DNA from 2 places in the Amycolatopsis thermoflava N1165 genome. Region 2 is predicted to be linked to the other one. Evidence: riboswitches for the same ligand, from Rfam matches in the RefSeq annotation. Region 2 holds a riboswitch; the other holds the start of a gene.

Region 1 (15,120 bases), 450 kb from region 2:
ACGGCCGCGCGCTGGCCCACCAGCCCGGTCCCGGCCGCGACCAGCCGCAGCTGCCCGTCCGGCGCGGTCACCACCGAGCCCAGCCACCGCATCCGGTCCACGGTCACCGACTGCCCCGCCTTGAGCGCACGCACGTCACCCGGCCCGAGCGTGGCCGCCGGGCCCCCGTCGACCGGCGCGCCCGCGGTGTCGAGCACGCGCAGGGTGACCCCGTCCGACGGCGCCGGCGGCTGCCCGGCGGACACGGCCGCGGCGGCGGGCGCGAGCGCCTCGGACAGCTCGGTGTCGACGGAGGAGTCCCGCAGTGGACCGAGGCCGCGCCCCGCCACGATGGCGAGGCCGAGCAGGAACGCCAGCGTGACCGCGGCGGCCGGCGCCGTGATCCGGAACTGCATGGACCGGCGTTCCCACCACCGGCGGAGGAACGTCACCCGGGCAGGACCTCGTCCAGCGCGGCGTCGGAGGCCAGGTAGCCGTGGCCGCGGACGGTCCGCACCAGCGCGCCCGCCCCGACCGCGTCGAGCTTGCGGCGCACGTACCCGACGTAGACCTCGACGACGTTGCGGGTCGCGGCCTGCTCGTCACCCCAGACGGCACGCAGCAGCTCGTCCTTGGTGACGACCGTCCCTGCGCGCCCGACCAGCACCTCCAGCAGGCTGAACTCGCGCGGGCTCAGCGCGACCGGGTCGTCGTGCCAGTGCACCTCGCGGGTTGCGCGGTCGACGACGAGACCCCCGATGCGCAGTGGCCCGCGTGTCCCCTCGCTCGAGGCGCGCCGCAGCACCGCGCGGATCTGCGCGACCAGCACGACGAACGAGAACGGCTTGACCAGGTAGCCGTCGGCGCCCAGGTCGAGCCCGTCGGCCTGGTCGACCTCGCCGTCCTTGGCCGACACCATCAGCACCGGCGTGGTGATGCCCTGCGCGCGCAGCGCCTGCAGCACCCGGTACCCGGACAGGCCGGGGAGCATGATGTCCAGCAACAGCACGTCGAACGACCCGGTCTGCGCGAGGCGCAGGCCGCTCGGGCCGTCGGGAGCGGTGACGACGTCCATGCCCTCCGCGCGCAGCCCGCGGTGCAGCGCCTTGCGCACACCTGGCTCGTCGTCCACCACGAGGATCCGAGGGTTCACGGTTGTCTAGCATGCCCGGTTTTTCCAGCTCGGGCGCGCGCTCTCAGCGGTCTCTCAGCATCTCAGGCCCATCTCAGGGCGGATCGAGGAGTGTCAGCGGCGGGGAAAGAGCACACTGGTGCTCGGTTGACACAGGGAGAACAGATGCAGCCGAAGACGAAGGCCATCACCGCCGCGGTCACCGGATCCGCGCTCGGCGCCGCCGGGCTCGCCTGGCTCGCGATGCCCGCGGCCGCGGGCGAGGCGCCCGAGCTGCCGGCGATCAGCGCCGAGGAGCTGGTGCAGTCGGTGGCCACCACCAAGACGCCTGCGCTGGCGGGCACGGTCGAGGTGGACAACAACCTGGGCCTGCCGGTCTCGACCCTGCCGGGGGGCACGAGCCTGGACATCGACGCGGCCCGCGTCTACAACGACGGCGCGGGCAACAGCAAGCTCGCGATCGAGCAGGGGGCGAGCGAGCACACCATCGTCCGCAACGGGGCGACCGTGTGGACGTACGACTCGGCGTCGAACGAGGCCACGAAGGTCACCGTGCCGCCGGAAGCGCTGCAGAAGCCGGAGGAGTACCAGCTCAGCGACCCGGCGACGGCGACGACGCAGGTGCTCGCGAAGGTCCGCGAGAGCAGCACCGTGACGGTCGAGGGCACGGCGCGCGTCGCCGGCCGCGCGGCGTACGAGCTGGTGCTGACGCCGAAGCCGACCGAGCGCACGCTGCTGCGCGAGGTGCGCGTCGCGGTCGACGCCGAGAAGCGCGTGCCGCTGCGCCTGGCCGTGATGACCTACGGCACGTCGGACCCGGCGTTCCAGGTGGCGTTCAGCGACATCGCGTTCGCGCCGCAGCCGGCGAGCGAATTCCAGTTCACCCCGCCGCAGGGCGCGAAGGTGACCGAGGAGCAAGCGCCGGCCGAGCACCCGGACCAGCGGGCCGTCGAGGACGCGGTGCAGGTCAGCGGCGACGGCTGGGACAGCGTCCTGACCGGTTCGTTCCCGGCCGAGGCGCTGGCGCCGCAGCAGGGCGAGCGCGGGCAAAACGTGGACCCGAAGGCCCTGCTGGCGCAGTTCGGCAAGCCGGTCAGCGGCGCGTTCGGCACCGGCTACGTGATCACCACGAAGGTCGGCACCGCGCTGGTCACCGACGACGGCCGCTTCGCCGTCGGCGCGGTGCCGGAGCAGGTGCTGATCGAGGCTCTGGGAGCGAAATGACGGAGACACTGCCGGTGGGCGCTTCGGTCGAAGCGCCCACCGCGGGTCCGGCACTCGCCGCGCGGACCAGGGGGTTGCGCAAGGTGTACCGGACCGCGGTCGCGGTGGACCAGGTCGATCTGGACGTGCCGGAAGGCGCGGTGCTGGGCATGCTCGGGCCGAACGGCTCGGGCAAGACCACCACGATCCGGATGCTGCTCGGCCTGGTCCGCCCGACCGAGGGCGAGGTGGAGCTGCTCGGGCACCGGATGCCCGACGGCGCGCCGCGGGCGCTGCCCGAGGTGGGCGCGCTGGTCGAGGGGCCGGGGTTCCACCCGTTCCTGTCCGGGCGGGAGAACCTGCGCCGCGTCGCGGCCGCCGAGCCGCGGCTGTCGTCGGCGGCGATCCCCCGCGCGGTCGACGACGCGCTGGAGCGGGTCGGGCTCGGGCACGCCGCGCACCGGCGCTACCGGGGGTACTCGCTGGGCATGAAGCAGCGGCTGGGGCTCGCCTCGGCGCTGCTCGTGCCGCGGCGGATGGTCGTTCTGGACGAGCCGACCAACGGGCTGGACCCGGCGGGCACGCGGGAGATCCGCAACATCATCGGCGAGCTGCACGCCGAGGGCGTCACCGTGCTGGTGTCCTCGCACCTGCTCGCCGAGGTCGAGGCGACCTGCACGCACGTGGCCGTCCTGCACGACGGCACGGTGGTCGCGCAGGGCGAGCTGGACGAGCTGCTGGAGTCCGGCACGCCGTCGCTGGTCGTGTCCACTCCGGACGGTGACGAGGCGCTCACCGCGCTGCGCGACAACCGCATCCCCGGCCGGCTCACACCGGAGGGCGTGCGGGCGGACCTGACCTCGGCGACCGCGCCGCAGGTGATCGAAACGCTGGTGCGGGCCGGGGTGTCCGTGCACGAGGCGAAGCGGGCCCGCACCGGGCTGGAGGACCTGTTCGCGCGGCTGACGCAACGGGATTCCGAAACCGGGGGCCTGCCGGATGTGGACGAGGGGACGTCATGACGGCGACACTGGACGCGGCGCCGGTGGAACGGTGGAGTGTGCCGTTCCACCGGCTCTACCGCGCCGAGCTGCGGTGGATCTTCCGCCGCCCGCGCACGCTGATCGTGCTCGGCCTGCTCGCGCTGATCCCGGTGATCGTCGGGATCGGGCTGACGATCGCGGGGGACAGCGGCGGCGGGCCCGGCGGCGGTGACGGCGACAACGCGCTGCTGGCGTCCGCGGCCGGGAACGCGCTGGTCCTGCCGCTGGCCACGCTCGGGCTGACGCTGAACCTGATGCTGCCGCTGGTCACGGCGATGTCGGCCGGCGACGCGCTCGCCGGTGAATCGGCCGTGGGCACGCTGCGCGGGCTGCTGCTCGCGCCGGTGAGCCGCGGCAGGCTGCTACTGATGAAGGCGCTCGGGGTCGCGACGTTCACGCTCGCCGCGGCGCTGCTGATGGCCGTGGTCGCGATGATCACCGGGCTGGTGATCAACGGGACCGGCTCGCTGTTCACGCTGTCCGGCAACACGCTGTCCTTTGTGGACGCACTGGGCCGGGTCGCGCTGGCGGCGGCGTGGGTGACGCTGCAGCTGTGGGCGGTCGGGGCCATCGCGCTGGCGATCTCGGCGTGCACCGAGCACCCGATGGTCGTGGTGGTGTCGATGCTGGCCGGCGTCGTGGTGTCGACGGTCCTGCTCCTGCTGTCGGCGGTGGACTGGCTGCACCCGTTCCTGCTGCCGCAGTCCTGGACCGCGATCGCGGACATCCTGCGCGACCCGATCCCGGCCGACCAGCTCGGCGAGGGCGCGATCCGCGCCGCGTGCTACGTCGTGATCGGCCTGTCGCTGGCCTACGCGCGGCTGTCCACGAAGGACGGTTAGCCGATCAGGGCCACGCCGTCCGGGTCGGGGGCGATGCTGATCTCGTCGCCCGGGTTGACGTCGGCGGACACCGCCGCGACCGCGTCCACCGTGCCGGCGCTCGTGCGCACGGACAGGCGGACGTTGTCGCGGCGGTGCACCTTGGTCAGCACCTCGCCGGTGATCCCGGCGGTCGCGAGCCGCAGCCCGGCGGGACGCAGGCCGAGCCGCACCGGCCCGTCCGCGGCCTCCGGGATGGCGACCTCGCCGAACGGGCAGCGCACGATCCCGTCCGCCGCCTCGCCGTCGACGACCGTGGTGACACCGAGGAAGCGCGCCACGTTCTCGTCCGCGGGCCGCCGCCACACCTCGCGCACGGCCCCGGCCTGGCGGATCTTCCCGGCCTGCAGCACGGCGACGCGGTCGGCGAGGGTGAACGCCTCCTCCTGGTCGTGCGTGACGAGCAGCGCGGTGATCTTCGCGCTGCGCAGCATCTCGGCCAGGTCGACGGCCAGCTGCTCACGCAACCCGGCGTCCAAACCGGACAGCGGCTCGTCGAGCAGCAGCAGGCGCGGCTCCGGCGCGAGCGCGCGGGCCAGCGCGACCCGCTGCGCCTCGCCGCCGGACAGCTCGGTCACCCGCCGCTTCTGGTAGCCGGTCAGGCCCACGAGGTCGAGCAGCCGGCTCACGCGTTCCGCGCGCTCGGCCGACGACATCCCGTGCATCCGCGGCCCGAACGCGATGTTCCCGGCCACGTCCCGGTGCGGGAACAGCTGGCCGTCCTGGAACACCAGCCCGAACCCGCGCTTGTGCACCGGCACGCGCGCCAGGTCGGCGCCGTCCCAGCGCACGCTGCCCGCGGTGATCGGCTCCAGACCGGTGATGGCGCGCAGCAGCGTCGACTTCCCGGAGCCGGACGGGCCGAGCAGCGCGAGCACCTCGCCGTCGGCGATCTCCAGGTCCACGCCGGAGACGGCGATGAACGAGCCGTACCGCACGGTCAGGCCGGACACGGTCAACGCCATGGCTAGAACTCCCCCACCCGGCCGGACGCGAGCCGGTCGATCACGATCACCGCGGCCGCGGTGACCAGCATGAGCAGCGCGCACGCCGCGTACGCCATCTGGTTGTTGAGCTGGCCGGGCCGCGCGATCAGCGCCGCGATCGCGACCGGCAGCGTCGGCGTCTGCGGGCGCGCCAGGAAACTCGTCGCGCCGAACTCGCCGAGCGCGACGACGTAGCCGAACCCGGCCGCGGCGACGACGGCGCGGGAGGCCAGCGGCACGTCGATCTCGCGCCACACCCGCGCCGGGCTCGCGCCGAGGGTGGCCGCGGCCTGGCGCAGGCGGTCGTCGATCGACCGCACCACGGGCAGCACCGTGCGGATCACCAGCGGGATCACCACCAGCGCCTGCGCGAGCGGCACCAGCAGCGGCGACCGGCGCAGGTCGCCGGGCAGCGCGTCGAGCGTGATGAGGTAGCCGAACCCGACGGTCACCGCGGACACGCCGAGCGGCAGCATCAGCGCGGCGTCCATCGACTCGCCGACCCCGCGCGCGAGCCGTCCCGGCGACCGGCGCAGCGCAACCAGCAGGACCGACGCCGACACCCCGATGACCATCGCCAGCACCGTCGCGTCGGTGGCTGTGCGCAGCGAGTTCAGCGCCGCGTCCCAGCCGGAGACCTGGAGCGTGCCGTCGTTTCCGGTGCTGGACAGCGCCCGGTAGCCGGCCAGGCTCCAGCCGTCCACGGTGGACACCGAGCGCAGCAGCAACGCGACGATCGGGGTCAGCAGCAGGCCGAGCACGACGACCGCCGCGCCGACCACGGCCCACTCCCCGCCGACCGGGCGGCGCGCGGTCTCCCGCCGCGACCGCAGCCGCAGCGCGCTCTCCCGGCGGCGGCGGGCGGCCGCGCCGAGCAGCAGCGCGCCCAGGACGGCGGCGATCTGCACCAGCGACAGCGCCGCCGCTCCGGTCAGGTCGAGCAGGTTCTCGGTGCGCAGGTAGATCTCGGTCTCCAGCGTCCGGTACCGCGCGCCGCCGAGGATCAGCACCACGCCGAAACTGGTGGCGCAGAACAGGAACACGACGGCAGCCGCGGACGTGATCGCCGGCATCAGCGCGGGCAGCGTCACCGAACGGAACGCGCGCCAGCGGGACGCGCCCAGCGCGCGGGCGGCGTCCTCGGCCCGCGAGTCCAGCAACGCCCACAGCCCGGCGACCGTGCGGCCGACAACGGCGACGTTGAAGAACGCGTTGGCCAGCACGATGGACAGCCAGCCGCCGTCCGGCCACAGCGCCCGGAACGCCAGGCCCACCACCACGGTGGGCAGCACGAACGGGACGAGCACCAGCGTCCGGACGACCGCCACCCCGGGCAGCCGCACGCGCGCCAGCAGGAACGCGACCGGCAACCCGGCGACCACCGCGATCAGGGTCGAACCGGCGGCCTGCGCGACCGTGAACCACGCCAGCCGCCACGTCTCGCCCTCGGCCAGCGCGGCGAGCACCCCGCCGTCGGCGAAGCCCAGCCGCAGGATCGCGACGACCGGCCAGGCGAAGAAGACGACCAGGAACCCGAGCGGCAGCACAGCCAGTGCCGCCAGCCCGAGCCCGGCACGGCTCACTGGCCGAGCAAGGAGCGCCACTGCTCGATCCACCGCTCACGCCCGGCCTGCACCGTCTCGGCGGGCAGGCTCGCCGGGTTCGGCGGCAGCGGGGCGGCCGTCGTCCACGCGGCGGGCAACGCCACGCCCTCCCGCGCCGGGTAGACGTACATGTTCTCCGCCACCGTCGCCTGGAACTGCTGGGACAGCAGGAAGTCGATCACCTTCTGGGCCTTGTCCGCGTTCGGCGACCCGGCCAGCACGCCGGCGTACTCGACCTGACGGAAGCAGGTGTCCAGCAGCGCCTTCGTGCGCGGCTTGCCGTCCTCGCCGATCTCCGCCGCGGGCGAGGACGCGTAGGACACCACGATCGGCCGCGGCCCCTTGCCGGAGGAGCCGGAGAAGTCCTGGCCGTAGGCCTCCTCCCAGCCGGCGACGGCACGCATGCCGTTGTCCTTCAGCCGGGTCCAGTAGCCCTGCCAGTTCTGCTCGCCGTAGCGGGCGATGGTGCCGAGCAGGAACGCCAGGCCGGGCGAGCTGGTGGCCGGGTTCTCCACGACCAGCAGGTCCTTGTACTCCGGCTTGACCAGGTCGTCGTAGGTCGCGGGCTCCGGGATGCCGCGCTCGGCGAACCAGGTGCTGTCGACGTTGACGCAGACGTCGCCCACATCGACGGCCGACAGGCGGTGCTCGGAGTCCACGGCGTAGCGCTGCGGGCCGCGGTCGGCCTCGGGGCTGGTGTAGGGCGCGAAGACGCCTTCGGTGAGCGCGCGCGACGCGAAGGTCGAGTCGACGCCGAAGGCCGCCTCGCCGATCGGGTTGGCCTTCGTGAGGACCAGGGTGTTGGTGAGCGCGCCCGCGTCACCCTTCTTCACGACGTTGATCGTGATACCGGTCTGCTGCTGGAAGGCGTCGAGGACCTGCTGCGGAGCGGCGAACGAGTCGTGGGTGACGAGCGTGACCGTGGCCGGGCCGTTGTCCGCGTCGTTGCCGGCCAGCGTGCAGCCCGCGGTCAGGGCGGCGACAAGGCCGACCAGGACGCCCGTGCGGAATCTCATGACCACTCCTCGCTCGTTCCGGCGAGAAAGGTCGGGGCCCTCCCTGCGCCGGCATGATCCGGATCAGGTGCGAACGGTCGCGGGCGAACCCGCCTCTCAGCCCGGTGGACCCGGACTCCCGTGGCAACCGTGCAGCGTACCCGCCGCCGTACCACCATGGAGCACATGGCGGAACTACTGAGCGAAACCGAGATCTCCGAGGCCCTCAACAAGCTGCCGTACTGGCAGCGCGCGGGCGACGCGCTGGAGCGCACCGCCGAACTCGCCGACTTTCCGCAGGCCATCGCGGTGGTCAACCGCGTCGCCGAGATCGCCGAGGGCGTGAACCACCACCCGGACATGGACATCCGGTGGCGCACCGTGACGTTCCGGTGCAGCACCCATTCGGCGGGCGGCATCACCGCGAAGGACGTGTCGCTCGCCGAACAGATCGACGGCACGATCGACGCGCTGTGATCTAGGCCGGACCGGCAACTTCGCGGCCGGTCCCGTGCGTTGCCCCTGGTGGAGGGAACGCACCATGAGGAAGGTTGTCACGCGACTGGCCGCCGTGGGAGCCGCCGTCGCCTTGTTGCTGGGAGTGCTCGCCGGGACCGCTTCGGCGGTCACGTCCGCCGCCGTCGAACCGCCGGGCGAGACGCGGGCGGTGGTGGTCGGGACGCTGGCGTTCGGGTTGATGATCGCCGCGGCGGGTGCCGTGTTCTGGTAGACGGCGCGACATCGGGGACCGCAGGAGTGATTTCGGTCACGTCGGCCGCCGGGTTGTAACGACGGGGGCGTCGCGGGCGCTGTCACGCGCGGAAGTCCCTGCTCACCCCGAGGTTCGCCGCCATGAACAGCACGCCCGCCCTGTCGCCCGTCCAGCGCGCCTGGGTCACCGGCCTGGCCACCGCCATCACCCTGCTCGCCGTTCTCGTGCTCGCCGCGCTGGGCTGAGTCCCAGCAGGTCAGCGGCCCGCCGGTGCCCCGGCGGGCCTTTTTCATGCGCTGTTGATCTGTGTCCATGACCACTCGTTGGTGACATTTCCGTGTCCTATTCGTAATGTCACGGGCGGCCATCCCCCGAACGGCCGAAAAGTCCCCTCCCCGAAAATGGTGATCTTCCGAATGGTGGGTCGACATAGATCCAAAGCGAAATCGCTGAGAGTCCCCCTGGCGATCGGCCTGGCCGCGGCGTTCGTGCTGGGCTTCGCGGTCTGGCTGACCGGTAACTTCAGCAGGCAGGACACGGCCAGCATGGCGGCGCAGATGAAACCGCTGCCGACGACCTCGGCCCCGACGAGCACGTCGAGCAGCACGACCACCCCGCCGCCGCCTCCCCCGCCGTCGACGACGACGCCGTCCGTGGCGCCCCCGCCGTCGACCACTTCGAAGTCGACGCCGAAGTCCACGACGACGACCCCGAAGACGACGACCAAGGCGGCGAACGCCTGCTCGTCGGTGCTCGAGGGCACGCTGCCCCACGTGGCGAAGGTGGGCAACCACATCGCCGCGAAGTTCGGCGTGGACGAGATCGGCGGCCGAGCGGGCCGCTCCGGCACGAGCGACCACCCCAGCGGCCTGGCGCTGGACTTCATGGTGGACACCTCCACGGGCAACGCCATCGCGGATTACGTGCTGGCCAACCAGTCCGAGTTCAACGTCAAGTACGTGATCTGGAGGCAGCGCTACAACGACGGCAGCGGCTGGTCGACGATGGAAGACCGCGGCGACGCCACGGCCAACCACTACGACCACGTGCACGTGTCGTTCGAGTCGAGCGGCACGGTGAACGTGACCTGCTGATCGGCGCGGCGTGCGGGCACTGCCCGTGCGCCCCGTCGGTTCACGGAGAACGCCCAGGCTTCCCCCGCCTGGGCGTTCTCGTGTTCCCGATGTCGCCCAGCCGCCAGCGGCTGCCCTGTCCCCCGAGCAGATCCCGCGCCGCCTCTGCACGACGCGCAACACCCGGCACCCGGCACCCGGCATGCGGCACGCGGCACGCGGGCTACGCTCCCCGCCCGCCCGGCACCCCCACCGCCGCGGCAGGCAGCCTCGCCCTTCCCGCGCCACCGCACCCAAGGCCCCGTGCCCGCAACCCGCACCCGATATCCCCACTCGCCCGAGACCACTGGGCTCGGGCACCACCCCGCACCCGGGACCAGCGAACGGGCCACCAGCCGCCCGAACCCCCACTGCCCTCGTGCCACCCCACCTCCCGCGCCCGGAGTCGCCATTCACGCCATGAGCTCGCGCTCCGTGGATCGAGGGCTACTTTCGGTCACGTGGTTCCCGCGCCTCGAACGTCCTGGGCCGTGTCCCGCGGGTGGCACGGGCTCATCGCGCTCGGCGTGACCGCCTCGCTCGCCGTCCCGCTGACGCTGATCTTCACCGGCCGCGCGGACGCGAACTCCGGCCAGACCGGGGAAGCCTCAGCCTTGGCGTCCGCCTGTGGCGGCTCTTCAGCTACTGCACCGTCGAGAGCGACATGGTCGTGCTCGCCGCTGCTCCGGTGCCGGTGTGGCGCCCCACTTTGGACGGCCCGGTCTGGCGCGTGGTGCGGCTGGACGCGCTCCTGGGGATCCTCATTGGTGTTCGCGATCGTGCTGGCCCCCCAGGTGCACCTCACCCGGAGCCGCCCTGTCCGCGACCATCGGCTTCCACTACATCTCCCCGCGGGCGACGATCGCGGCGTGGCTGCTGTTCGGGCCGCGCGCGGATCTCGTGGTCGACGGTCGCGGGCGCCTTCACCGACTGGTACCCGTACCCGTTCCTGGACGTGACCGAACTGGGCCTTGGAGCAGCCATCCACAACGCGGGGCTCGTCGTGGTGCTCGCCCTGGCGTTCGCGGCGCTGTTCAAACTCGCCGACACCCGGATGCCTGCCCTCCTGGGCAACGCACCCACCCGCATGTCGACGCGCGATCCCGCGTGACCCATCGGCGCCGCAGGCCGGCTCAGACGTTGAAGCGGAACTCCACCACGTCGCCGTCAGCCATGATGTAGTCCTTGCCTTCCATCCGGACCTTGCCCGCGGAGCGCGCGGCGGCCATCGAGCCGGCTTCCACGAGGTCGTCGAAGGACACGACCTCCGCCTTGATGAAGCCCCGTTCGAAGTCCGTGTGGATGACGCCCGCGGCCTGGGGCGCGGTGGCGCCCTGCGGGATCGTCCACGCGCGGGACTCCTTCGGGCCCGCCGTGAGGTAGGTCTGCAGGCCCAGCGTGTGGAACCCGGCGCGAGCCAGCGCGTGCAGGCCGGGCTCGGTCTGGCCGACCGACTCCAGCAGCTCGCGCACCGACTCCTCGTCGTCGAGTTCGAGCAGCTCGGCCTCGACCTTCGCGTCCAGGAACACGGCGTCGGCTGGGGCGACCAGCTTCGTCAGCTCCTCGCGCTTCGCCTGGTCGGTCAGCACACCCTCGTCGGCGTTGAAGACGTACAGGAACGGCTTCAGGGTGAGCAGGCTCAGCTCACGCAGCAGCGCGGTGTCGACCTCCTTCTGAGCGGAGAACAACGTCCGCCCGCTGTCGAGGATGTCCTTCGCCTTCTGCGCGGCCTCCAGCGCGGGCCGGTTCTCCTTCTTCGTCCGGGCTTCCTTCTCCAGCCGCGGCAACGCCTTCTCCAGCGTCTGCAGGTCGGCGAGGATCAGCTCGGTGTTGATCGTCTCGATGTCCGACGACGGGTCCACCCGGCCGTCGACGTGCACCACGTCCGGGTCGTCGAACACGCGGATGACCTGGCAGATCGCGTTGGCCTCACGGATGTTCGCGAGGAACTTGTTGCCGAGGCCGGCCCCCTCGGACGCGCCCTTGACGATGCCTGCGATGTCCACAAAGGACACCGTGGCCGGCACGGTGCGGGCGGAGCTGAACATCTCGGCGAGCTTGTCCAGACGCTCGTCGGGCAGCGGCACGACGCCGACGTTCGGCTCGATCGTGGCGAACGGGTAGTTCGCGGCGAGCACGTCGTTGCGGGTCAGCGCGTTGAACAGGGTCGACTTGCCGACGTTGGGCAGGCCGACGATACCGAGGGTCAGACTCACGGCCCGAAGTCTACGGGGCGGGCCCACGGCCCGACCGGGCCGCCCGTTCACGGCCATGTCGGAATTCCGCCAGTCAGGCGCCTGACCTGCTGGCAGGATCGAACCCATGACAGCCATCGCCGCACCGGCCGAGCAGGCACTCTGGCGCGACAACGAGCGGTGCTACCGCGCCGTCGCCTCGCGCGACGCCCGCTTCGACGGCCAGTTCATCACGGCCGTGCGCACCACCGGCATCTACTGCCGGCCGTCCTGCCCGGCGCTCACCCCGCGGCAGGAGAACGTGCGGTTCTACCCGACCGCCGCCGCGGCGCAAGCCGCCGGATTCCGCGCCTGCCGCCGCTGCCTGCCGGATGCCGTGCCCGGCTCACCGGAGTGGAACGTGCGCGCCGACCTCGCCGCACGGGCCATGCGGCTGATCGCCGACGGGGTCGTCGAGCGCGAGGGCGTGCCCGGCCTGGCCCGCCGCCTCGGCTACTCCGAGCGGCAGCTCGGCCGGGTCCTCACCGCCGAGCTCGGCGCGGGACCGCTGGCACTGGCCCGCGCGCACCGGGCGCATTCGGCGCGGCTGCTCATCGAGCTGTCCGAGCTGCCACTGGCCGACGTCGCGTTCGCGGCCGGCTTCGCCAGCGTCCGGCAGTTCAACGACACCATCCGCGAGGTCTTCGCCCGCACTCCGTCGCAGCTGCGCACCGCCGCGGCCGCGGCACGCCGCCGGGCAGGTGCGGCCGAGCCCGAAGCGGGCACGGCCGGGACCCGGCTGTCCCTGCGACTGCCGTTCCGCCCGCCGTTCGACGCCGCCGGGCTCCTCGGCTTCTTCGCCGCCCGGGCCGTGCCCGGCGTGGAGTCCGTCGACGAGCACAGCTACGCCCGCACCCTCCGCCTCCCGCACGGCGCCGCGACGGTGACGCTGACGCCACAGGACGGGCACGTGCGCTGCGACCTGCGGCTCGCCGACGTCCGCGACCTCGGCGCGGCCGTCACCCGGGCCCGGCGCCTGCTGGACCTGGACGCCGACCCCGAGGCCGTCGCGCGCGTGCTCGCCGGCGATCCGGCTCTGGCCCCGGCGGTCGCCGCGACCCCGGGCATCCGCGTCCCCGGCGCCGCCGACGGTTTCGAGCTGGTGCTGCGCGCCATGCTCGGCCAGCAGGTCTCGGTCGCCGCCGCGCGCACCGCCGCCGGCCGCCTCACCGCGGCGCTCGGCGAACCGGTCCCGTGGCAGCAAGACCTCCTGCTGTTCCCCACCGCCGAGGCGGTGGCCGAGCGTGGCCACGAGGTGCTGCGCGGCCCGAAGCGCCGGATCGACGCCATCCTCGGCGCCGCCGCCGCACTCGCCTCCGGTGACGTCGACGTGCACGTCGGACGCGATCCCGCCGAACTGCGAGCCGAACTCCTCGCCCTCACCGGCATCGGCCCTTGGACCGCCGACTACGTGCTAATGCGCGTCCTCGGCGCTCCCGACGTGCTGCTCACCGGCGACCTCGTCCTCCGCAAGGGCGCGGCCGCCCTCGGCATCGCCGACGACATCCCCGCACTCAACGAACGCGCACAGGCGTGGCGGCCCTGGCGGTCCTACGCCGGCATGTACCTGTGGCGCTCCAGCCAAGCCTGAACCCCGTCAAGGAGAACCGACATGAGCATCGCCCACTGGTCCACGACCGACACCCGGATCGGACCGTTCACCGCCATCGTCGCGAGCGACGGCGCCGTCCTGGCCTCCGGCTGGACCGCCGACCTCGGCGAACTGACTCCCCAGATCTCCCCCTCCCTGCGCCCGTCCGACCTCCGTGAGAAGCGCGACCTCGGTGCGGTCAGCACCGCGGTCCGCCGCTACCACGACGGTGAACTGGACGCGATCGACGACATTCCCGTGCGCCAGCGGTCCGGCGAGTTCCTGCAGCACGCGTGGGACGTGCTGCGCACGGTGCCCGCCGGCAAGCCGGTCACCTACACCGAGTACGCCGCCCTCGCCGGCCGTCCCGCCGCCGTCCGCGCCGCGGCCTCGGCCTGCGCCCGCAACGCCGCGGCGCTGTTCGTGCCCTGCCACCGGGTGCTTCGCATCGGTGGCGCGCTGGGCGGCTTCCGCTGGGGAGTCGACGTCAAGCGCTGGCTGCTCGACCACGAAACCCCGTACCGCTCCTGAAGTTCACGCCATCTGCAGCTCCAAACTCGACCCGGTGCGGGACTTGCGCACCCGCAACCGGGTCGGGATCCGCTGCCGCAGCTCCTCCACGTGGGACACCAGGCCGACCACCCGGCCACCGGCCCGCAGCTCGTCGAGGATGTTCATCACCACGTCGAGGGTTTCGGAGTCGAGCGTCCCGAAGCCCTCGTCGACGAACAACGTGTCCAGCAGCGAGCCGCCGGTCTCCGCCGCGACCACGTCGGCCAGCCCGAGGGCCAGCGACAGTGACGCGAGGAACGACTCCCCGCCGGACAGCGTCTTCGCCGGACGGACCGTGCCGGAGAAGTCGTCCAGCACGTCCAGTCCCAGGCCACCCCTCGTGCCGTGCGATCCGGCCGCATCGGAGTGCACGAACGAGTAGCGGCCCTGGCTCATCGTCTGCAACCGCGCCGTCGCGGCGATGGCCACCTCTTCCAGCCGTGCCGCCAGCACGTACGACCGCAGCGACATCTTCCGCGCGTTCTGCCCGCGCCCGTTGACCACGTCGGTCAGCGCGTCGAGCTCGGCGAACTCCTCTTCCAGGGGCCGCAGCCGCTCGGTGGCGGCCGCCAGCCGCTCGGCCAGCGTGCCCAGCGCATCGGCTTGGGCCGTCGCCGACCGCAGGACAGCGACCGCAGCCTCGGCCCGTTCCCGCGCCGCCTGTGCCTTCGCCCTGGCCGACTCGACGTCCACCTCGTCGTCCGGCCCCACCCCGAACAGCTCGGGCTCGTTCAGCGTGGCGCGCGCCGCCGCCTCCGCCGCACGGGCATCGGCCAGTCGCTTCTCCAGATCACGGACCGTCGCCTCGTCACGCGCGGCGGCCCGCATCTCCTCCACGGTCTCGAAACCGGCCCGCCACAGCGCTTCCCGAACGTCGGCGCGCTGACGCTCGAGCTGTTCGGCGGCGCTAGCGGCCGCGGACCGCGCCTCGGCCAGGGCGTCCAGCGCCCGCGCGATCCCCGTCAGGTGCGCGCGGCGGGCGGCGACGTCGGGGTGGTCACCGCGCGCTTCGTCCAGGCGCCGGGCGCGTTCAGCGACGCGCTCGGTCAGCGCCCGGTGCTGGGTCTCGGCGGCCGTGGCCGCCTGCAGTTCGGCC
Region 2 (15,120 bases):
CCGTCACTTGTTTCACCGAGTGCGGCCCCGCACCATCAGATCGGGACTGATGGTGCGGGGCCGTACTCGTTTTCCTCCGGCGCGGCGCTCGGGGAGGGGCCTGTGCTCAAGGGTTTGCGCGTCCAGTTGCTCGGCCCGGTGCAGCTGTGCGCCGGTGACCGGCCGGTGCCGATCGGCGGTCCCGGCGTGCGCGGGCTGCTCGCGCTGCTGGCTCTCCAGCCGAACCGGATCGTCGCGCTCGACGACCTGATCGACGCGCTGTGGAACCACGACCCGCCGCCGACGGCGCGGACCATCGTGCACGGCAACGTCTCCCAGCTGCGGCGCGTGCTGCGGTCGGCCGGCACGCCGGAGGCCCGGATCGACACGGCCGCGCCCGGCTACCGGCTGACAGTCGACCCGATGCTGGTCGACGTCCACCGCGCCCGCGCGTTGTTCGAGCGCGCCGAGGCCGCGCCGTTGCTCGAACGCGCCTCGTTGCTGCGCGAGGCGTGGGCGCTGTGGCAGGGGCCGGAGCTGGGCGGGGTGCCGGAGTCGGTGCACGCGCCCGAACTGGCGGACCTGCGGATCGCGGTGCACGGCGCCCGCGTCGACGCCGACCTCGCGCTCGGACGGCACGAAGAGCTGATCGCCGAGCTGACCACGATCGTCCGCGCGGAGCCTCGGCGCGAGCGGACCGTCGGACAGCTGATGCGGGCGCTCTACCACTCGGGGCGCCGGGCGGACGCGCTCGAGGTGTATCGCGAGGCGGCGCGGGCGGCGTCGGAGAAGCTCGGCCTCGACCTCGGGCCCGACCTGCGGGCGTTGCACGCGCACGTGTTGAACGACGACTTGGCGCCGGTTGTGCCGGGGATCGACGTGAGCCGGGTGGTGCCGCGACAGCTGCCGCCCGCGGTGCCGCTGGCCGGGCGGTCGGTGGATCTGGCCTGGCTGGACGAGGTGGCGCCGGTCGGCGTGATCACCGGGCCGCCCGGGATCGGCAAGAGCGCGCTGGTCGTGTCGTGGGCGCACGGAGCGGTGACGAGGTTCCCGGACGGGGTCCTGTTCGCCGCGTTACGCGGGTTCGAGGCGCCGGTGCCGGTGGCGGAGGTGCTGGCGCAGTTCCTGCTCGGGCTCGGCGTGCCGGCGGACGAGGTGCCGGAGCCGGAGGGGGAGCGGCTCGCGTTGTACCGGTCGCTGAGCGGTGGCCGGCGGATCCTGGTGGTGCTCGACGACGCGCGGTCGGCCGATCAGGCGCGCCCGTTGCTGCCGCCGGGGCCGGGTTCGGTCGCGGTGGTGACGTCGCGGGCGCGGCTGGACGGGCTGACCGTTTCGCACGGCGCTCGGGTGCGGGCGCTGGAGCCGCTGGCGCGGCGGGACTCGGTGCGGCTCCTCGCCGACGTCGCGGGCGGTGCGTTCGAGGAGTACCACTCGCAGGTGGCGGGGTTGTGCGGGGATCTGCCGCTGGCCTTGCGGATCGCGGGCGCGCGGCTGGCGGCCGGTCCGGCGTGGACGGTGCCGGACTTCGTGGCCGAGCTGGCGAGCGAGCGGACGCGGCTGGCCGCGCTGGACGTGGACGACGCCGGGGTGCGGGCGGCGCTGGACGTGTCGGTGCGCGGGCTGCCCGCCGAGGCCGGGGCGATGTTCCGGGCGCTGGGGGCGTTTCCCGGGCCCGCGGTCGGTCCGTTCGTCGCGGCGGCTTTGTGTGGGGTGCCGGTGGCCGAGGCGCGGCGGCGGTTGCGGGTGCTGGCGGCCCACCACCTGCTGACCGAGAGCGCGCCGGAGGTGTTCACGCGGCACGACCTGGTGCGGTTGTACGCGCGCGAACTGGCTGGTTCGTCGAGTCTGCGGCCGGCGGTGCGGTACTACCAGGCGGCTGCTGACGTGGCGCGCCGCCGGCTGCTGCGGATCGTGGACCCGCTGGACTTTTCGTCTGTCGAGGTGTCGGTGCCCGCGTTGTCCGGTTTCGACGACGCGCTGGCGTGGTTTGTGGCTGAGTGGCCGAACCTTTTGGCCGTGCTGGAGGGCGCGGCGGCGGCCGGTCTGCACGACGACGTGTGGCGGCTGGCGCGGGTGGCGCACACGTACCGGGTGGTGCGCCCGCGGTGGGACGAGTGGCAGCGGCTGGTGGCGCTGGGGCTGGCGGCGGCCGAGGCGTGCGGGGACGCGCGGGCGCGGTTCTGGATGCTGATCTCGCGCTGCGCGATGTTCCTGACGTTCGACGTGGGGGCCGACGCGCTGGCGGACGCGTCCGCGGCGCTGGCGATCGCGGCGGACGAGGGGAGCCGCACCTGCGCGTTGATCCACCTGGGGTGCGCGTTGAACAGCTGTGGCCGTCACGACGAAGCGGTGGAGTGCCTTATGAGGGCGGCTTCGGCGGCGGGCACGGACGAGCTGCGGGGCCAGGCCCTGGCGAACTGCGCGGAGGCGGAGAAGGCGCGGGGCCGGTACGCGGAGGCGATCGCGCACCAGCTGTCCTCGCTGGAGATCGACCGCCGCCTCGGGGACGACAGCTATGTGGTGGTGTCGCTCAACAACCTCGCCGAGTCGTACCTCGGCCTCGGCGACGACGGGGCGGCGTGGAAGCACGCGTCCGCCGCGGTCGAGTTGGCGTCGCTGCGGGGTTTCCTGCTGCAGGAGGCGGTCGGCCGGTTGACGCTCGGACGGCTCTCCCGCCGCGACGGCGACCTCGCCGGCGCGCGACTGCAGGTCGGGCTGGCGGCGGAGCTGCACTCGCGGGTCAGCCCGCGGCCGCCCGCGGAGGTGCTCGCGGAGATGGCGGAGCTGGGGCTACCGGCTGCCCCTGCGCGGGGTGACGAGGGTTGACGCTTTCGAGTACAAGGTGCCCCCGCACTTAGCGAATTCTTAGCGATGGATCTTGCGGAGGGCGTATGGTCCGGCTTGGCCGTCTGGCGCAGTGGGGGAGCGTCAGACGGCCGCTTCGCGTTTCGGCTGGTTGGCCGTGGGGGTTGCTCCAGACGCGCTGAAAGGCGCCGCGCGCCGCCGCGCGCCGCCGCGCCGCGGCGAGCCGCCTCGTGGCGGACCGCGCCGCACCGTGCCGGGCCGAGCCGCGCCATGGCCCGCCGTGCCGCCGTGCCGCGCCGTGTCGGGCCGCGCTGGCACCGCGAGCCGCACCGCGCAGGAAGCGAGCCGCGCCGGGCGGCTGTGCCGCACCGGGGCGCACCGAATCCGCCGTGAGCCCGCCCGTGCCAGGCCGCGCTGTGCTGGGCCGCGCCATGGCGTGCGGGGCCGGGCCGTGCCGTGCCGTGCTGTCGAGCCGCACTCTGCGCGGCCGTGCCGTGCCGCGCCGTGTCGGGCCGAGCTGGCACCGCGAGCCGCACCGCGCAGGAAGCGAGCCGCGCCGGGCGGCTGTGCCGCACCGGGGCGCACCGAATCCGCCGTGAGCCCGCCCGTGCCAGACCGCGCTGTGCCGGGCCGCGCCCAGGCGTGCCGTGCTGCCGAGCCGCACTCTGCGCGGCCGTGCCGAGCCGCGCCGTGCCGGGCCGCGCTGGCACCGCGAGCCGCACCGCGCAGGAAGCGAGCCGCACCCTGCGCGGCCGCGCTGCACTAAGCCGCGCCGCAGCGAGCTGCGCAGTGCCGGGCCGAGCCGCGCCATGTCGCGCGGTGCCCGATCGCGCCGCCCCGAGCCGGCAGCACCGACCAACTCACTGGTCGAACAGGTTCACTTCCGGCGTGATCTCCAGCAGCTCGTGCACCGGGCGGCCGCGGCGGCCGTCGATCGTCGTCGTGCGGACCACCCTCAGCCGGGCGGTCACCGGGCGGTCCAGGTTCTCCTTGATCTGGTCCAGCAGGTCCGGCGCCACCGCACCCTGGATCGTCCCGCCGGACTCGCGCTCCAGGTAGAAGATCCGGCGGCGCGTGCGCACACCGTCGAGCCGGCCGGTCACCGTCTCGTAGCCGACTTCCTCCCGCGACTCCCGCAGGCTGTTGTGCAGCACCTTCGCCTGGTCGGTCGTCATGCTGCGGGTCACGTCCTCGCCGGCCGTCGGCGTCAGCTGCAGCCCGATGCCGGTGTTCTTGACGACCGCGCTGACGATGTCGCTCACCGCGTTGCGCACCGTGTCCCGCTGCAGCAGCACCGCGTCCAGTGCGCCGTCGTCGGAGCCGTTCGCGGGCAGGAAGTCGCACAGCTCCTTCACCGCGCGCTCGGACAGCGTCTCGATCCCGTCGTGGATCAACGCGTCGTCCGGCGCCGGCTCCGGGAAGCCGAAGAAGATCGTGTTGCCCGCCTGCCCGCGCTGGATCAGCGGCGCCTTGTCGCGGTCGGTCTGCTGGACGTAGGTGATCTCGCCCTGCGGGTTGCGGATGATGTGCCCGACCTTCGCCGTCGCGTCCTGCAGCGCCCGGCTGATGTCGGAGAACGTGTAGGCGTCCAGGTTCGTCGACCCGAGCATCGACACACGCAGCAACGGCGACCGGGACGTGCGCTCGAACTTCGCGTGCGCGGCCATCGCCGACGCGCGCGCCAGATCGTCCAGCCACGTGCCGCCCGGGATCTCGTCGGCGATCCGGCGGAAGTCCATCATCACCACACCACCTCGGGGAACCCGCGGCGCCCTTCGTACGACCAGGTGTTGGCCCACGTCTCCTCGTCACCGGGGAAACACAGGAACCCGTCGAGCAGACCGCCGACGGGTTGTACCTGATCGAGGTACATCGCGGGCTGCCCGACGATGACCCCGCGCAGGGTCAGCAGCCCGTACAGCGCGTCCCGCACCCGGCCCGTCATGCGCTTGAGGCTGCCCCAGTCGTCCGGGATCAGCACGACGTCGAGCCCGCTGGGCACGTCGGGGGTGCGGGTGATGAACTGCCCGCCGATCCAGGCGCGGCCGCTCGGGATGATCCGGGCGACCGCGCCGAGATAGCTGTTCAGAGCGCTGAACAGGATCTCGCGGGCGTTCTGGTGCGGCGCGTCGAAGACGAGACGTTCGTAGATGTCGGCCACGTCCGCCGGAAGCCGCCCAGTCGGCAGAACCCCCTCCGGGGTCCAATGGGGCAGCGGCATGTCATGAAGTTATCAGCGACGCGCAGCGTGTCCGTTGAGGGTGGCGGTGGGCGACGGGTGGGCCTACCAACAGCTGTGTGACGCTCAGCTCGCCGGGGCGCGGTCGTCCGACACCGGCGGGTGCACCGCGAACGGCGCCAGCTGCGGCCGCTTCGGCGACAGCCCGTCGCCCATCGACTCGCCACGCAGCTGCCGCCGGATCCACGGCAGCAGGTGCGTCTTCGTCCACGCCAGGTCCGACCGGCGGTTGGTGATCCAGTCCGCCCGCGCGTCGACGACCGGCCACGGCTCCCGCCAGTCCTCCGACGTCGGCACGCCCAGCACCTCGGCCGCCCGCAACGCGATCCGCCGGTGGCCCTCGGCCGTGAAGTGCAGCCTGTCGTCGCTCCAGGCGCGCGGGTCGTGCAGCGGGTCCATCGCCCACAGGTCGACGATCTTGGCGCCGTGCCGGACCGCGCTCGTCCACAGGTGCGCGTTGTAGATGCCGATCTTGCCGCGCAGCACGCTCATCACCGGCAGGTGCTTGGTGTCCGGCCCGTTGAACACGAGCACGTCCATGCCCGCCGCGCGCAGCTTGCCGATCACCTCGTCGAGCTGCGCCGCGATCTCGTCCACGTCGGAGCCGGGCACGATCACGTCGTTGCCGCCCGCGCACAGGGTCACCAGATCGGGTTTCAGCTCGAGGGCGATGGGTACCTGTTCCTCGATGATCTCGGCGAGCATCTTCCCGCGCAGCGCCAAGTTGGCGTACTGGAAACCGGGCTGGCCCTCGGCCAGGATCTCGGCGAGCCGGTCCGCCCAGCCGCGGAAGGTCCCGTCCGGGTTGAAGTCGTTGAGACCTTCGGTGAAGCTGTCACCCAGTGCGACATAGCTGTCGTACTCACGCACGCTGCCGTCCCCTTTCGCCAGCACCTGTGTTGATCGCCCCTCGAACAACTCAGCAGGATGCACCTGTAATCCCGACCTACGCCACCGTCGGTTCAGCGCGAGGTCACAGTCTCTTACGTTGTCGGCCTCCTGAGCTTCTCCATTACCGCCGTCCGCCCGGATCGTGTGGCGAAGATCTCGATGGTAGCTGCCCGCACCGACAGTTTTGGGGCACGCTGTAGGGGTGACCGGACAAGCCACGCCGCAGAGGGAGTCGCTGGGCAGCATCCTGGGTGGTCGCAAGGGTGCGATCGACGCGAGCCTGCCGCCGCTGGCGTTCGTGGTCGGCTGGCTGGCCACGGGTTCGTCGATCGCGTGGGGCTCGGCCGCGGCGATCGCCACTGCCGTGGTGGTCGGCGTCGTCCGCCTGACCCGCGGTGACAAGGCGCGGGCCGTCGTGGTCAGCCTCGCCGCGGTGATCGTGGCCGCCTTGATCGCGCTGCACACCGGTCGCGCGCAGGACTTCTTCCTGATCCAGGTGCTGTCCAACGTGGCCAGTGCGTTGCTGTGGGTGACCAGTGTGGTCGTCCGGTGGCCGCTCCTGGGTGTCGTGGTCGGGTTACTGCTCGGCCAGAAGACCCGCTGGCGCAAGGATCCCGACCTGCTGCGCGCCTACTCGCGGGCGAGTCTGGTGTGGTCACTGCAGTACGTGCTGCGCGTGGTCGTCTACCTGCCGTTGTGGTGGGCGGGGGAACTGGTCGCGCTGGGCGTCGCGCGCACGGTCATGACCTGGCCGCTGCAGGCGCTGACGATCGCGGTGAGCGGCTGGGTGCTGTACCGGACGCTGCCGAGGGAGCACCCGGGGCTGCGCGTCGTGTCGGGTTCCGGGCGCGAATAAGAGCCCCCGGCGAGGGGGAGGTCCGGGGGCCGCCCAAACCGTACGCCCGGCGGCGGACCCGGCACTCGTGCTCCGCGCACGAAAAACGCCCGGATCTTTGGTCGGTCAGCCTGGACGGCGCGCCGCGGCTTCGCCGAACGCCTCGACGGCGGCCAGCCAGGCCGCGCCCAGCACACCGTCCGAACTGGTGCGGACCTCGAGCCCGGCCAGCTTCGCCCGCACCCGCTCGCCGACCCGGGAGCCATCGCCGAGGACGCTGCCGACCAGCACCACCGGGGTGTCCTCGCCCGGCTCGCGGGTCGCCAGCGCGGTCGCGACCAGCAGGTCGGCGGCGCGCTCCACGATGTCCGCCGCGGCCGGGTCGTCGACCGCGACCAACGGCGCGAACCGGGCGAGGCGGACCGGCGGCTCGGCGTTGGCGACCGTGATCAGCCGCCGCCACGCGTACTTCCGGTCGGTCGCGTCGACCCCGGCCTCGGCCAGCACCGCGGTGGCCAGCGGGCCGAGGTCGCCGTCCCGGCTCAGCGCGGCCAGCGTGGCACGCACGGCCTCCCGGCCCAGCCAGAACCCGGAGCCCTCGTCGCCGAGCAGCCAGCCGTAGCCGCCCTCGGTGGCGACCATGCGACGCTTGCGGATCCGGCCCGCGATCGAGCCGGTACCCGCGATCAGCACGGTCCCGTCCGGCGCGTCGGTGGCGGCGGCGAACGCGACCTCGGCGTCGGTCAGCACCACCACGCGGTCCAGGCCCAGGTCGCGCCAGGTGCGCTCGAACAGGGCCGCGACCGCCGGGTCCGTCAGCTTCGCGGTGCCGGCCATGCCGACGACGCAAGCGCTGGCCCGGCCGGGGACCTCGGTGGCCGCGCGGATCGCCGCCGCCAGGTTGGCGACCGCCTCCGCGGGCGGGTGCGAGTTCGGGTTGGCGCCGCCCGCGCGCCCGGCGCCGAGCACCGTGCCGTCCGCGGCCACCGCCAGCGCACGCGTGGACGTGCCACCCGCGTCGACCCCGAGGACGAACTTCATCGCGTCCTGGTCACCTTGTTCAGGCCGCGCGGGCGGTCCGGGTCGAAGCCGCGGGCGAGCGCCAGCCCGAGCGCGATCCGCTGCACCGGCAGCACCTCCAGCACTGGCGCGAGTTCCTCGGCCACGGACGGTACCGGGATGCGGACCGCGGCGGGCACCTCGCCCGCCGACGACCCGAGCGCCAGCACGTCGGCGCCGCGTTCGGCGACCGTGGTCAGCACGTCGCGCAGGGCGGCCCCGCCGCGGCCGGTGCCGGTGATCGCCAGCACCGCGGTCTCCTCGTCGACGGCCGCGACCGGCCCGTGCAGCAGGTCGGCGCCGCTGTACGCGCGGGCGGCGAGGTAGCTGGTCTCGGCGAGTTTGAGCGCGGACTCCAGCGCGGTGGCGTAGGAGTAGCCGCGTCCGGTGGTGATGATCCGGTCGACGAAGCGGTACCGGTCCACGGCGCGCTGCACGTCGACCTCCAGTGCCTGCCGCGCTAGCGGTTCGATCTCGGCCGCGGCCGACGAGTCGCCGCCCCGGACGGCGTCGACGAGCAGGTACAGCGCGAGCAGCGTCGCGGAGTACGTCTTGGTGGCGGCCACCGCGGTCTCGGTGCCGGCGCCGATGTCGACGGCCAGCTCGGCGGCGCCGCCCAGCGGCGAGGCCGGGGTGTTCGTGACCGCGACGGTCAGCGCGCCCTGCTTGCGGGCGGTCTGGGTGAACTCGAGCAGGTCGGGCGAGCCGCCGCTCTGGCTGACCGACACCAGCAGCACGTCCCGCAGGTCGGGACGCGCGCCGTAGAGGGTCACCGTGGAGGGCGAGACGAGCCCGGCGGGCAGCCCGAGCAGGACCTCGATGAGGTACTTCGCGTACAGCGCCGCGTGGTCGCTGGAGCCGCGCGCGGCCAGCAGGGCGAACCGCGGCGGGCGCCGGGAGATGGCGGCGGCGACGTCGGCGATCTCCCCGCGGCGGGCCACCAGACCGCCCAGAACGGCGGGCTGTTCGGCGATTTCCGCGGCCATGTGCTGTCCGGGGTTGCTCATGCTGGGTCCCTTCGGAGGTCTAGACCAATGCTACCCCGGGCGCGGTCCCATCCGGAAAGGGTAGTTTCATCCTGCGCCGGAGGCGCGGTTCGAGGAGGAGTCGGTCATGTTGGAGTCAGCCACGCGCGGTCAGCGCGAACCGAAGTACTGGGCGTTGAAGCAGCATCTGCTCGACCTGCTGGAGACGATGCCGCCGGGTTCGCCGATTCCCACCGAACGCTCGCTGGCCACCGAGTTCGCGGTCTCCCGCACCACGGTGCGGCAGGCCCTGGCGGACCTGACCGCCGAGGGCAGGCTGCACCGGGTGCAGGGCAAGGGCACGTTCGCCGCCGAGCCGAAGCTCGCGCAGCGGCTGCAGCTGTCGTCCTACACGGAGGACATGCGGGCGAAGGGGCGCGAGCCGTCGTCGAAGCTGCTGGAGGTCGAGGAGCTGACGGCCGAGCCCGAGCTGGCGAAGCTGCTCGGCATCCGCAACGGCGCGAAGGTGCTGCGGATGCGCCGGCTCCGGCTGGCCGACGGCGAGCCGATGGCGCTGGAGACCACGCACCTGCCGCTCGGGCGGTTCCGCGGCCTGCGCAAACACGTGTCGGCGGGCGGTTCCCTGTACGCGGTGTTGCGGGAGCACTACGGCGTGGAGATGGACAGCGCGGAGGAGACGATCGAGACCGCGCTTGCCGGTCCGCAGGAGGCGGACCTGCTGGGCGCCGACGTCGGCACCCCGATGCTCCTGCTGTCGCGGCATTCGTTCGCCGCGGACGGCAAACCGGTCGAATTCGTGCGGTCCATCTACCGCGGCGACCGGTACAAGTTCGTGACCACGCTGCGGCGCCCGTAACTCTCCAAGATCCCTTGCGTTGTCAAGGGATTGTTAAGCCCGTCGTGTCCACTGTGGACGTTGAGAGTGGCCTGCGTCACCATCCGGCAACGCTGGGAGCATCTCAATCGACAAACACGTTGGACACGATGGGGTTAACACGAGAGGGAGAGCGAACACACCGCGATCATGACCGAGGAGAAGGAAGAGAGCGCCGAGAAGAAGTCCGGGCTGTCTCCGGCGCAGGTGGTGGCGTCGGCGCTGGCCGCGGTGACGGCTGCTTTCCTGGGCTCCACGCTGGGGGTGGCGGGCACGGTCATCGGCGCCGGTGTCGCGAGCATCGTGACGACCGTGGGTGGCGAGATCTACCTGCGGTCGCTGCGCAGCACGCGGGCGGCCGCGCGCAAGACGGCCGAGCTGCTGGCGGTGGCCGAGACACGGCAGCAGACGAAGGTCGTGCCGCCGGCGGTCGCGCCGCGGTCGACGCACCCGCTGATCAGGCACCAGCAGAACGGGGCGGCGCAGCGAAGACCGGCCACGCAGCTGACCGAGATGCCGACGAGGGTCGTGCACCCGATCACGCCACCGCTGTCCGGCACGACGCGCCGGATGCCGGTCGCCGGGCAGGGCGGATCCGGGGGCGGCGAGAAGACGGTGTTCATCCCGAAGCCGGTGGACCAGCCGGTCGAGGAGGAGGCCGCCCCGCCCGCCGCCGCGAAGCCCTGGTGGAAGAGCCGGTGGACGCTCGCGGTCGCGACCAGCGTGGCGGCGTTCGTGGTCGGGATGCTGGCGATCACCGGCTTCGAGGCGGCGACCGGGAGCACCGTGTCCGGCGGCACCGGGACGACGCTGGGCCGGGTGGTCGGCGGTTCCGGCGGCGCCGAGCCGACGACCACGCAGGTCACGACGGTCACCGAGAGCTCGACGAGCGAGGACGAGCGGGCGCCGGCGAGCACGAGCAGCGCGCCGACGACGTCGTCCAGCGCCGAGCAGACCGAGTCCCCCGTGACGACGACGCCGAGCACCAGCGTCCAGGAGACACCGTCCGCCGCATCCGAAACAGCGACGACGGCGCCGAGCAGCCCTTGATCCGAAACTGACCACAGGCCCTTCGCGAGTTTTCGCGGAGGGCCTGATTCTTGAGGCCAGCCAAGTGGGGGCCGGCCTCGACGGCGCGGGCGATGTTGCACGAACGGCTCGACAGTCTGCCAGCCGGAGAGCCGGCCGCCTCGATTTGCCGGGCTGGGTTGACTGTCGCGGGCCACCCCACCACTTGCCGTTACGGCCCGCCACGGCCACGAAGGCCGGGTCGGTCCAGCTGGCCCGCACCGCGCGGGCGGCTGCGGCGGGATCCTCGCCCCCGGTGGGACCCGCCACCAGCACCTTGAGCAGCTGGTCGCGTTGATGCCGGACGGCGGCCTCGGCGCGGCCACGAAGGCCCGGCTCAGTCGAGCTGTGCCCGCAGTGCCCGGGCAGCCGCAGCCGGGTCCTCGGCCTCGGTGATCGCCCGCACCACCACGATCCGCGACGCGCCCGCCGCCAGCACCTCCGGCAGCCGGTCCGCGTCGATGCCTCCGATGGCGAACCACGGGCGCACGGTGCCGAGCGCCGCGGTCGAGCGCACCAGGTCCAGGCCCGGCGCCGGGCGGCCGGGCTTCGTCGGCGTCGGCCAGCAGGGGCCGGTGCAGAAGTAGTCCACACCTTCTTCCACAGCCGCGGCCTCGGCCTGTGGGCGGTCGTGCGTCGAGCGGCCGATCACCGGCTCGTCGCCGATCACCCGCCGCGCCAGCGGCACCGGCAGGTCGTCCTGCCCGAGGTGCAGCACGTCGGCGTCGACGGCCGCCGCGATGTCCGCCCGGTCGTTCACCGCCAGCAGCGCCCCGTGCCGCGCGCACGCCTCCGCCAGGATCTCCAGCGCGGCCAGCTCCTGACGGGCCTCCAGCGGTGCCCCGTCCCGCTTGTCCCGCAGCTGGACGATGTCCACGCCACCGGCCAGCGCGGCGTCCGCGAACTCGGCCAGGTCCGGCCGGTCCCCGGTGCACAGGTAGAGCCGCGCCGCGTCGAGGCGTTTCCTGATCTCGTCACCACTGAGCCCTGGCATGGCCTGAACCCTATCTCGCACGTTAGGGTAGGGGTGTCCGCACGGGAGCCCGAGCCACGGGCTGAGAGGGAGCTGCCAGCGCTCCGACCGTGGAACCTGATCCGGATCATGCCGGCGCAGGGAGCGTGATTCTCATGAGCAACCAGCACGTGGCCGTCGTCGGCGGCGGGGTCATCGGCCTGTCCGTGGCCTGGCGCGCCGCGGCGGCCGGGCACCGCGTCACCGTCGTCGATCCCGCGCCCGGCCGCGGCGCGTCCTGGGTCGCCGGCGGCATGCTGGCCCCCGTCACCGAGGCCTGGCCCGGCGAGGAGGAGTCCCTCGCGCTCGGCGAGGAGTCCCTGAGGCGCTGGCCGGCGTTCGCGCAAGCGCTTGCCGCGGACGGCGGCGACCCCGGGCTTTCCCAGGCCGGCACGGTCGTCGTGGCACTGGACCGGGCCGACGCCGACCAGCTGGACATCGTCGCCGCCTACCTGCGGTCGGTCGGCCGCGAGGTCGAACAGGTCACCGGCCGCAGGCTGCGCTCGCTCGAACCCGGGCTGGGCGCGGTGCGCGGCGGCCTGCTTGTGCCCGGCGACCTGGCGGTCGACAACCGCAAGCTGCTCCGCGCGCTCGAAGCCGCCGCGCTCCGGCACGGCGCGGAGTTCACCGGCGACGAGGCGACGGCGGTCGAACCCGGCCACGTCCGCACAGCCCACTGCGAGGTCCGGTGCGACGTCGTGGTCATCGCCGCCGGGGCGCACAGCGCCCGGCTGCACCCGGTGCTCGCGCGAGGTGTCCGCCCGCTCAAGGGCGAGATCCTCCGCCTGCGCGCGCGGCGCACGAGCCTGCCGCCGCCCACGCGCACGGTGCGCGCCGTCGTCGAGGGGCGACCGGTGTACCTCGTGCCACGAGAAGGCGGCGAGCTGGTCCTCGGCGCGACCCAGTACGAGGCCGGCTTCGACGACACCGTCAGCGCCCGCGGCGTGCGCGAGCTGCTCGAAGGCGCCGAGCGGATCTTCCCCAGCATCGACGAGTACGAGCTGGTCGAGACCGCCGCCGGGCTGCGCGCGGCCAGCACCGACACGCTCCCGTTCATCGGTGACCTCGGCGACGGCGTCCTCGCCGCCACCGGCCACCACCGCAACGGTCTGCTCATGGCGCCGGTCACCGCCGACGCCGTCGTGGCTTGGCTGGCCGGGGAGAAACCGCCCGAGGAGGCGCTCGCGGCGGACCCGGCCCGGCTCGGAACAGGAGGGGTCTGATGGAAGTGCAGGTCAACGGGCAGTGGCGGGAGGTCCCCGACGACGCGACGGTGACCGACGTGCTCAAGGCGGTCGACGCGCCGGAACGCGGCGTCGCGGTCGCCATGAACGGCGAGGTCGTGCGGCGCGGCGAGTGGGCGGCCAGGGCCGTCCCCGCGGGCGCGCGGCTGGAGATCCTGACGGCGGTGCAAGGTGGGTGAGGTCATGTTCGACGGCGACCAGCTCGTGATCGGCGAGCACAAGCTCGGCTCACGGCTGATCATCGGAACGGGCGGCGCGGCGAACCTGTCGGTGCTGGAACGGGCGCTCGTCGCGTCCGGCACCGAGCTGACGACGGTCGCGCTTCGCCGCGCGGACGCCGAGGGCGGCTCCGGCGTGCTGGACCTGCTGCGCCGCCTCGGCATCCGGCTCCTGCCGAACACCGCGGGCTGCCGCAGCGCCGCGGAGGCCGTGCTGACCGCGCGTCTGGCCCGCGAGGCGCTGGAGACCGACCTGATCAAGCTCGAGGTGCACGCCGACGACCGGACGCTGCTGCCCGACCCGGTGGAAACACTCGACGCGGCCGAGCAGCTCGTCGCCGACGGCTTCACCGTGTTCGCCTACACCAACGACGACCCGGTGCTCGCGCTGCGGCTGGAGGAGGCCGGCTGTGCCGCGGTGATGCCGCTGGGCGCGCCGATCGGCACCGGGCTGGGCATCCGCAACCCGCACAACATCGAGCTGATCGTGGCCCGCGCGGGCGTGCCGATCATCCTCGACGCGGGTATCGGCACGGCGTCCGACGCGGCGCTGGCGATGGAGCTGGGGTGCGACGCGGTGCTGCTGTCCACGGCGGTCACCAGGGCACAGGACCCCGAACGGATGGCGTACGCGATGCGCTCGGCGGTGGTCGCCGGGCGGCTGGCGCGGCAGGCGGGCCGGATCCCGCAGCGGTTCTGGGCGCACGCGTCCAGCCCGCCGCGCTGAAAAACCCGGCTTCACCTCGGTTTGCCGCGGCGAGCACGTATGGTTTACCGCACCCGAGCGGTCGGCGAGGCGAAGGAGCTCAAGAGTGGTTGAGTCAACCGAGGATGTCGCTGGGCGGTTGTTCCTCGCCGTCGGCCGGCTGTCCCGGTCCCTGCGGCAGGCAGGCACACCAGGGCCCGGCCACGGCTCCATTTCCGCGCTGTCGACGCTGGTCGCCTTCGGGCCGATGCGGCTCGGCGACCTGGCGGCGAAGGAGGGCGTGGCGGCCGCGACGATGTCGCGGATTGTCGCCTCGCTGGTCGACGCGGGCTGGGCGAGCCGCGAGCCGGATCCCATCGACCGGCGCGCCTGGCTGGCGACGGCCACACAGCAGGGCGAGCGGATGCTGCTCGACCTGCGGTCCACGCGCGTGCACGAACTGCAGAAGCGGATCGACCGCCTGTCGCCGGAGCACCAGGCCGCGCTGGGGCAGGCGCTGCCGGCGCTGGAAGCACTGCTGGCCGGCGACGAGAGCTGACCACGCCCGGGATTGGCGGTGGCGAGGAGGCGCCGCTCACGCCCGGGCGGGTTGAATTACCGCCTCGGAGTGCGTACTCGCGCCTGGGAGCGCGGAACTCGCGCGCCGGAGCGCGGAACCGCGGGCCTGACCGTGCCCGGCGGCCCGTGGCGTGGCCCGCGAGTCAGCGATCCTCCGGCGCCAGCCGCCAGAAGGCGGACACCGGACCGACCTTCGCGCCCATCGGGTAGGAGTTCGCGACCGCGTTGCTGACGAACCACTTCCCGAACCGCGCGGCCTCCGGCACCGGCATGCCCCGCGCGAGGCCCGCCGTCAGCGCCGACGCCATCGCGTCCCCCGCGCCGTGCGTATGCGGCGTGGAGAACCGCGGCCCGGGCAGTTCGACGAACGTGCGGCCGTCGTAGAGCAGGTCCACGCACTCCGGGTCACTGGTCAGGTGCCCGCTCTTCACCAGCACGTACTTCGGCCCGAGCTCCTTCAGCGCCACCGCCGCGTCGTGCATGCCCGCGCGGTCGGTCACCTCGATCCCGGTCAGCAGGCGCACCTCGTCCAGGTTGGGCGTGATCACCGCGGCCCGCGGCAGCAGCAGGTCCCGCAGCGCGGCCAACCCGGCCGCGTCGAACAGCGGGTGCCCGTGCATCGACGCGGCCACCGGGTCGACCACGA

The links. Region 2 has a riboswitch for thiamine pyrophosphate ahead of thiO (glycine oxidase ThiO). Riboswitches for the same ligand answer to the same signal wherever they lie in the genome.
Region 1: another riboswitch for thiamine pyrophosphate. It lies ahead of AMYTH_RS0134990 (thiamine ABC transporter substrate-binding protein); the one in region 2 lies ahead of thiO (glycine oxidase ThiO).

Annotation. Positions count from the first base shown of each region.
Region 1 is NZ_KI421511.1:7,035,082-7,050,201, reverse strand. It holds gene AMYTH_RS0135025 (sensor histidine kinase) at 1-395, opposite strand, end outside; gene AMYTH_RS0135020 (response regulator transcription factor) at 428-1,132, opposite strand; gene AMYTH_RS0135015 (LolA family protein) at 1,277-2,335, shown strand; gene AMYTH_RS0135010 (ABC transporter ATP-binding protein) at 2,332-3,336, shown strand; gene AMYTH_RS0135005 (ABC transporter permease) at 3,333-4,199, shown strand; gene AMYTH_RS0135000 (ABC transporter ATP-binding protein) at 4,196-5,203, opposite strand; gene AMYTH_RS0134995 (ABC transporter permease) at 5,206-6,807, opposite strand; gene AMYTH_RS0134990 (thiamine ABC transporter substrate-binding protein) at 6,804-7,844, opposite strand; TPP riboswitch at 7,867-7,976, opposite strand; gene AMYTH_RS0134985 (4a-hydroxytetrahydrobiopterin dehydratase) at 8,010-8,300, shown strand; gene AMYTH_RS0134980 (hypothetical protein) at 8,365-8,553, shown strand; gene AMYTH_RS51100 (hypothetical protein) at 8,825-9,298, opposite strand; gene AMYTH_RS51095 (hypothetical protein) at 9,309-9,629, shown strand; gene AMYTH_RS48265 (Pr6Pr family membrane protein) at 10,312-10,758, shown strand; gene ychF (redox-regulated ATPase YchF) at 10,781-11,863, opposite strand; gene AMYTH_RS0134950 (AlkA N-terminal domain-containing protein) at 11,970-13,472, shown strand; gene AMYTH_RS0134945 (methylated-DNA--[protein]-cysteine S-methyltransferase) at 13,494-14,003, shown strand; gene AMYTH_RS0134940 (AAA family ATPase) at 14,007-15,120, opposite strand, start outside.
Region 2 is NZ_KI421511.1:6,587,143-6,602,262, forward strand. It holds gene AMYTH_RS46185 (AfsR/SARP family transcriptional regulator) at 103-2,805, shown strand; gene AMYTH_RS0132765 (hypothetical protein) at 3,645-4,523, opposite strand; gene AMYTH_RS0132770 (DUF6932 family protein) at 4,526-5,005, opposite strand; gene AMYTH_RS0132775 (SGNH/GDSL hydrolase family protein) at 5,090-5,893, opposite strand; gene AMYTH_RS0132780 (DUF3159 domain-containing protein) at 6,117-6,770, shown strand; gene AMYTH_RS0132785 (N-acetylglucosamine kinase) at 6,876-7,790, opposite strand; gene AMYTH_RS0132790 (SIS domain-containing protein) at 7,787-8,794, opposite strand; gene AMYTH_RS0132795 (GntR family transcriptional regulator) at 8,922-9,650, shown strand; gene AMYTH_RS0132800 (hypothetical protein) at 9,819-10,718, shown strand; gene thiE (thiamine phosphate synthase) at 11,074-11,730, opposite strand; TPP riboswitch at 11,762-11,870, shown strand; gene thiO (glycine oxidase ThiO) at 11,865-12,971, shown strand; gene thiS (sulfur carrier protein ThiS) at 12,971-13,171, shown strand; gene thiG (thiazole synthase) at 13,176-13,937, shown strand; gene AMYTH_RS0132825 (MarR family winged helix-turn-helix transcriptional regulator) at 14,023-14,454, shown strand; gene thiD (bifunctional hydroxymethylpyrimidine kinase/phosphomethylpyrimidine kinase) at 14,618-15,120, opposite strand, start outside.